DNA from 2 places in the Bradyrhizobium ferriligni genome. Region 1 is predicted to be linked to the other one. Evidence: riboswitches for the same ligand, from Rfam matches in the RefSeq annotation. Region 1 holds a riboswitch; the other holds the start of a gene.
What was found. A riboswitch is a leader RNA that binds a small molecule or an ion and turns the genes downstream of it on or off. The one in region 1 is predicted to bind S-adenosylmethionine.
Positions count from the first base shown of each region.

Region 2: linked by a shared signal. The riboswitch ahead of metX (homoserine O-acetyltransferase MetX) and the one ahead of AC1VNY_RS01775 (O-succinylhomoserine sulfhydrylase) in region 1 are both predicted to bind S-adenosylmethionine.

Region 1 is NZ_JBXEJO010000002.1:154,967-158,371, reverse strand. It holds gene AC1VNY_RS01780 (2'-deoxycytidine 5'-triphosphate deaminase) at 1-1,010, opposite strand, end outside; SAM riboswitch at 1,145-1,224, shown strand; gene AC1VNY_RS01775 (O-succinylhomoserine sulfhydrylase) at 1,301-2,494, shown strand; gene AC1VNY_RS01770 (SDR family NAD(P)-dependent oxidoreductase) at 2,796-3,405, opposite strand, start outside.
Region 2 is NZ_JBXEJO010000013.1:109,408-112,812, reverse strand. It holds gene metW (methionine biosynthesis protein MetW) at 86-751, opposite strand; gene metX (homoserine O-acetyltransferase MetX) at 748-1,953, opposite strand; SAM riboswitch at 2,039-2,118, opposite strand; gene AC1VNY_RS10265 (chorismate mutase) at 2,293-3,141, shown strand; gene hisC (histidinol-phosphate transaminase) at 3,241-3,405, shown strand, end outside.

The sequences.
Region 1 (3,405 bases):
TCATAGACGAGGCGGCCGACGATCTGGCCATGCTCGAGAATGAACGGCACCTCGCGCGAGCGCACCTCCAGCACGGCGCGCGCGCCCTTGCCGCCGGCGCCGGCATAGCCGAAACCGGGATCGAAGAAGCCGGCATAGTGGACGCGGAATTCGCCGACCAGCGGATCGAACGGCACCATCTCCGCGGCGTAGTCCGGCGGCACCTGCACCGCCTCTTTCGACGCCAGGATGTAGAACTCGCCGGGATCGAGAATGAGGCTGCCGTCGGGCCGCGCCTTGATCGGCTCCCAGAAATCGTCGACCGCATAGCCGCCGCGGCGATCGACATCGACCACGCCGGTGTGACGCTTGGCGCGATAGCCGACGAAGCCACCCGAGCTCTCGCCGGAGAGATCGACGGAAAGCGCAACGCCATCGGAGAGATCGGCATCGTCGATATCGACCAGCCGCTCGGCGGCATGCAGCGCATCGAGCTCGTCGGCGGTCAACGTCGCCTCGCCGATCCGGAAGCGGACCTGGCTGAGCCGCGACCCCTCGCGCAGCAGCACGGGAAACGTCTTCGGGCTGATCTCGGCGTAGAGCGGGCCGTGATAGCCGGCGCCGATCATGTCGAAGCGGCGGGTGCCGTCGGCGATCACACGGGTGAAGACGTCGAGCCGTCCGGTCGAGCTCTTCGGGTTGGCCGCGGCCACGATCTCCGGCGGCAGCGCCAGGCTCTCCAGCAGCGGCACGATGTAGACGCAGTTGGTCTCCAGCACCGCGCCGTCGGACAGATCGATCTCGTGCAGCTTCAGCTCGTCGATCCGCTCGGCGACGGTGGCATCGGGCCCCGGCAGGAAGCTGGCACGGACCCGGTAGGCGATGTCGCCAAGGCGCAAATCGAGGCTGGCCGGCTGGATCTGGCTCTCGACGAAGTCATAGGCGGGCAGAATGAGGCCGGCCTCCGCCATCTCCGCGATCATGCGGTCGGGCAGGATTCCGTTGGATTCATCTTCCAGCGTGAACGACACGATGCGGTCCCTCGGCGATCCCTCGAGATGGCCCAAAAATCATACTCCAGGCGGCCATCAAGCCCCAAAATATGGGCTTTTACGGGTTATCCGATGACCGTCTTGACGGAAAGGGCGCGAGGGAATATCAGCTGCACTTATCCCGTGGTGATTTGAGCCGGCCGGCTTGCAGCCACGTTAAATAAGTCGCTAAACAGGCCGGGGACAGTGTGATCCCGGCTTGTGGAGGTTGCTCCAGGCCGGTTTTTTTGTGGCCAGTTTCCAGGGGAAATGGCCACCTCGGAGGTCACATGTCTGAATCTGAAACCACGGCCCGCTTTCGTCCCGAAACCCGCCTCGTCCACGGCGGCACGCTGCGCTCGCAATTCGGAGAGACGTCGGAAGGGCTGTTTCTCACCCAGGGCTACGTCTACGACACCGCCGAGCAATGCGAGGCGCGCTTCAAGGGCCAGGACCCCGGCTTCATCTATTCGCGCTATTCCAACCCGACCATTGCGATGTTCGAGCGCCGCATGATCGAGCTCGAGGGCGCGGAAGCCGCGCGCTCGACCGCGACCGGCATGGCCGCGGTGACCACCGCGATCCTCGCGCCGCTGAAGGCCGGCGATCATGTGGTGGCCTCGAAGGCCCTGTTCGGCTCCTGCCTCTACGTGGTGCAGGACCTGTTGCCGCGCTACGGCATCGAGACGACGCTGGTCGACGGCCTCGATCTCGACCAGTGGCAGCGCGCATTGCGGCCCAACACCAAGACCTTCTTCCTGGAGAGCCCGACCAATCCGACGCTCGACGTGCTCGATATCGGCGCGATCGCAGAGATCGCGCATAGCGGCGGCGCCCGGCTGATCGTCGACAATGTGTTCGCGACGCCGATCTGGCAGAGCCCGCTGTCGCTCGGCGCCGACGTCGTGGTCTATTCCGCGACCAAGCATATCGACGGCCAGGGCCGCTGCCTCGGCGGCGTCATCCTGTCGTCGGAAGCCTTCATCGCCGAGCACATCCACAATTTCATGCGCCAGACCGGGCCGTCGCTGTCGCCGTTCAACGCCTGGGTGCTGCTGAAGGGGCTGGAGACGCTCGGCGTCCGCGTCCGCGCCCAGACCGAGAACGCGGCGAAGATCGCCGAGGCGCTGGCGAAACATCCGAAGGTCACGCGGCTGGTCTATCCGGGCCGCCCCGATCATCCGCAGGCCGAGACGGTGAAGAAGCAGATGGGCGCCGGCTCGACGCTGGTCGGCTTCGAGGTGAAGGACGGCAAGGCCGGCGCCTTCCGCTGCCTCAACGCGCTGAAGATCTCGCGCATCTCCAACAATCTCGGCGATGCCAAGAGCCTGGTCACGCATCCCGCGACCACGACGCATCAGCGGCTGGCGCCGGAGGCCCGCGCCGAGCTCGGCATCAGCGAAGGTTTTATTCGCTTCTCGGCCGGGCTCGAGCATCCCGACGACCTGATCGAGGATTTTGAGCGGGCGCTGGAGCAGGTTTGAGGCAAAGGTAGAAGCCCCGAGCGGGCTGCGCCCCTCCCGCAAGCCGTCGTCCCTGCTTTCGCAAGGACGGCACCAGTATTGTGGTCGTCGGCCCACGCGGCATATTCCGCTGTCGTCCCTGCGAAAGCAGGGACCCATAACCACAGGGTCGAGTTGTTAGAGCAGGCTGTGGCCACAGCCTGCACAAGCAGTGCTAAGCGGTGGGTATGGGTCCCTGCTTTCGCAGGGACGACACTGATTTTGTGGTGACTGGTTCGCGCTGCCTTCCTCGCAAGCGGGAGAGGCGAAGCGAGCATGCCCCCTACGTCGCCGCCGTCGTGACGCCGCCGTCGACCACGATGGTCTGGCCGGTCATGAAGGTCGAGGCGTCGGAAGCGAGATAGGCCACCGCGCCTGCGATCTCGTCGGGCTCGCCGATGCGGCGGAGCGGTGTCGATGCGGTGCGGCGCTTCAGATTGTCCGGATCCTCCCACAGCGCGCGGGCGAAGTCGGTCTTCACCAGGCCCGGCGCCACGCAATTGACGCGCACGCCCTTCGGGCCCCATTCGCCGGCGAGGCTGCGGCACAGCGCGAAGTCGGCCGCCTTGGAGATGCCGTAGGCGCCGATCACCGTCGAGCCGCGCAGGCCGCCGATCGAGGAGATGATCACGACCGAGCCTTTGCCGCGCTCGGCCATCTGCGGGATGGTCTGCGAGCAGAGCCAGATGTTGCTCTTGACGTTGGCGCCCATGATCTTGTCGAACGCCTCGTCCGTGATGTCGAGCAGCGGGCCGTAATACGGGTTCACCGCTGCGTTGCAGACCAGGATGTCGATCTTGCCGTAGTGCTTGATCGTGCCCGAGACCAGCGCCTCGACCTCGTTGCGGCGTGAGATGTTGCAGGGGATGACGAGCGCGTCGCCGCCCGCCTTC
Region 2 (3,405 bases), on a different contig from region 1:
CATTCCGGGGCGATGCGCAGCATCGAACCCGGAATCTCGAGATTCCGGGTTCACGCTTCGCGTGCCCCGGAATGACGCCATGACGTCACTTCCCCTGCCCACCCCGGCTGAGCAGGAACACGCCCTGCTCGCCGAACATGTTCCACACCCACCACGGCAGGTTGAGCGGCACCGGGCGGCCGTAGAGATCGAGCGCAACCGCGCGCTCCATCTTGACGTTGATCTCCTCGCAGAGCTGCACGAAATCCTTGATGGTGCAGAAATGGATGTTCGAGGTGTCGTACCAGCTCGCCGGCAAATTCTCCGTGCGCGGCATGTGGCCGCCGATCAGAAGCTGCAGCCGCATCTTCCAGAACCCGAAATTCGGGAACGAGACGATGGCGCGCTGGCCGATCCGCAGCAGATTTTCCAGCACCACCTTGGGCTGCCGCGTCGCCTGCAAGGTCTGCGACAGGATCACGTAGTCGAACGCATCGTCGGGATAGTTGACGAGGTCGGTGTCGGCATCGCCCTGCACCACGGCGAGCCCCTTGGCGACGCAGCCATTGACGCCCTCGCGCGACAGCTCGATGCCGCGGCCGTCGATGCCGCGGCTCTCCAACAGCTGCAGCAATTCGCCATCGCCGCAGCCGACGTCGAGCACGCGCGAGCCCGGCCGCACCATGTCGGCGACCAGCAGATGATCGGTGCGATAGCCGCCGGTCCGCTCCGGCGCGATGCCCGGCAAGGGCAATGTCTGCTGCATGCTCATGACTGGCCGTCGTCCTTCAATCCGCGCGCCTTGCCTGCGGCCAGCAGGAAGGCGCGGGAGATCTCGAGGAATTCGGGCACGTCGAGCAGGAAGGCGTCGTGCCCCCTGTCGGTCTCGATCTCGGCGAACGACACCCGCGCGCTCGACGCGTTCAGCGCATGCACCAGCGCGCGCGATTCCGAGGTCGGAAACAGCCAGTCGCTGGTGAACGACACCACGCAGAACCGCGTCTGGATGCCGGTGAACGCCTTCGCCAGCACGCCGTTGTGGTCGGCGGCGATGTCGAAATAGTCCATCGCGCGGGTCAGATAGAGATAGGAGTTGGCATCGAAGCGCTCGACAAAGGACGAGCCCTGGTAGCGCAGATAGCTCTCGACCTGGAAATCCGCATCGAACGAGAAGGTCGGCAGCTCGCGGTCCTGCATCCGCCGTCCGAACTTGCGGTGCAGCGCGGCGTCCGAGAGATAGGTGATGTGCGCGGCCATCCGCGCCACGGCCAATCCGCGGTGCGGATGGGTGTCCTCGTCGACATAGCGGCCGCCGCGCCAGTCCGGATCGGCCATCACGGCCTGGCGGCCGAGCTCGTGGAACGCGATGTTCTGCGCCGAGTGGCGCGTCGAGCAGGCGATCGCGAGCGTCGAGAACACGCGCTCCGGATAGGCCGCGGTCCATTGCAGCACCTGCATGCCGCCCATCGAGCCGCCGACCACGCAGAACAGCGTCGTGATGCCGAGACGATCGATCAGCATCGCCTGCGCGCGCACCATGTCGGGGATGGTGATGATCGGGAAATCGAGTCCCCACACCTTGCCGGTCGCGGGGTTCAGCGACGCAGGGCCGGTCGAGCCCATGCAGCCGCCGATCACATTGGAGCAGATGATGAAGTATTTATCGGGATCGATCGGCCGGCCGATGCCGACCATGGTCTCCCACCAGCCGGGCTTGCCGGTGACGGGATGGATGTTGTTGACGTGCTGATCGCCGGTCAGCGCGTGGCAGACCAGGATCGCGTTGGAGTGGTCGGCATTGAGCTCGCCATAGGTCTGGTAGGCGATCTGGAACGGTGCGAGATCGACGCCGCAATCGAGCTTGAGCGGCTGGTCCATCCCGAACTTCGCCACCAGTGACGACGGATGGTCGGCCTCATGGGCGCGATCATCGCTCGGGGTTTGTGGGCTCGGTATCGGACGCACGTTGCTCATCTAGGCGACCCTGCCTCCGCGCGGGAGGGCTCGACGGACCTCAGGCCAATAAAAAACCCGGCCTGAACAAAGGTTCGGCCGGGAGCTGATAAGGTCCCCGGCCTGTTTAGCGAGTTGTTTAACGTGGCTGCAAGCCGGCCGGCTCAAATGACCACGGGACGCAGGGAACGTAGTCCCCGCGCCCCCCGCCGTCAAGACAGCCCTGCCCACGGCCAATTGGTTAACCGAATGCGCAACGCACGCCTGCGACGTTTCTCTTTGCTTTCGCTGCCCGTCTTTCCTAATCAGGGACCCTGTCCGACGCGGCAACGGGCCGCCCCGACGACAAGGTTTGAGAGCATGTCCAACCCACCCCCGTCGCCGCCCTCGCTGCAGGAGCTGCGCAAGGAGATCGATGCGATCGACGAGCAGGTTCACCGCCTGTTGATGGCGCGCGGCGACATCATCGACCGCCTGATCCAGGTCAAGAAGACCCAGGAGGTCGGCTCCGCATTCCGCCCGGCGCGCGAGGCCAGCATGATGCGCGAACTGGTGCGGCGTCATCGCGGCATCCTGCCGCTCGACACCATCGAGAGCATCTGGCGCGTCATCATCTCGACCTTCACCTACGTGCAGGCGCCGTTCGCGGTGCATGCCGATGTTTCGGTCGGCGAGTCGGCCATGCGCGACTCGGCGCGGTTTCACTTCGGCTTCGTGGTGCCCTATGTGTCGCATTTCAGCGCACAGGCCGCGGTCGAGGCGGTGGCGAAGTCGAAGGGCGACCTCGCGCTGGTCTCCGCGATCGCGAGCCGCACGCCGTGGTGGAATGCGCTCGAGGCCAGTGGCGCGCCGAAGATCATCGCGCGGTTGCCGTTCCTCGAACGCGCCGACCATCCCGCCGCGTTGCCGGTGTTCGTGATCTCGCGGGTCGCCGACGACGCCATGGTCACCGAAGTGCAGACCTGGAGCGTGCGCGTCTCCGGCTGGAACGCCGATGTCGCCCGCGCGCTTGCCCCGCTCGCCGAGATCGTCGCGGTCCCCGACACCGCCTTCGACGGCGCGGCGCTCCTGGTCTCGGTCACCGGCCACGATTTCGAGGCCATCAAGCTCGCCTTGATCAAGGCCGGCGCCTCGGTCCGCTCGTCGGCCCTCGTCGGCAGCCACGCAACGCGCTATACGGTGCCCTCTAACGGATCGGCCAGGACCTGAAGCAAGAGCCAGCCGCCCGTCCAGACTTTTGTTTTGACGCGTTTTCTTCACGCGAACCGGTATCCACTTCGCTCGAAAACGCTCTGTTCGGAGTTGATGATGTCCCGCCCTGTGCCGAACCCCGGCATCCTCGATATTGCGCCCTACACGCCCGGCAAGAGCCCGGTGCCGGAACCGGGCCGCAAGGTGTTCAAGCTGTCCGCCAACGAGACGCCGTTCGGGCCGTCTCCGAAGGCGATCGCGGCCTACAAGGCCGCGGCTGAC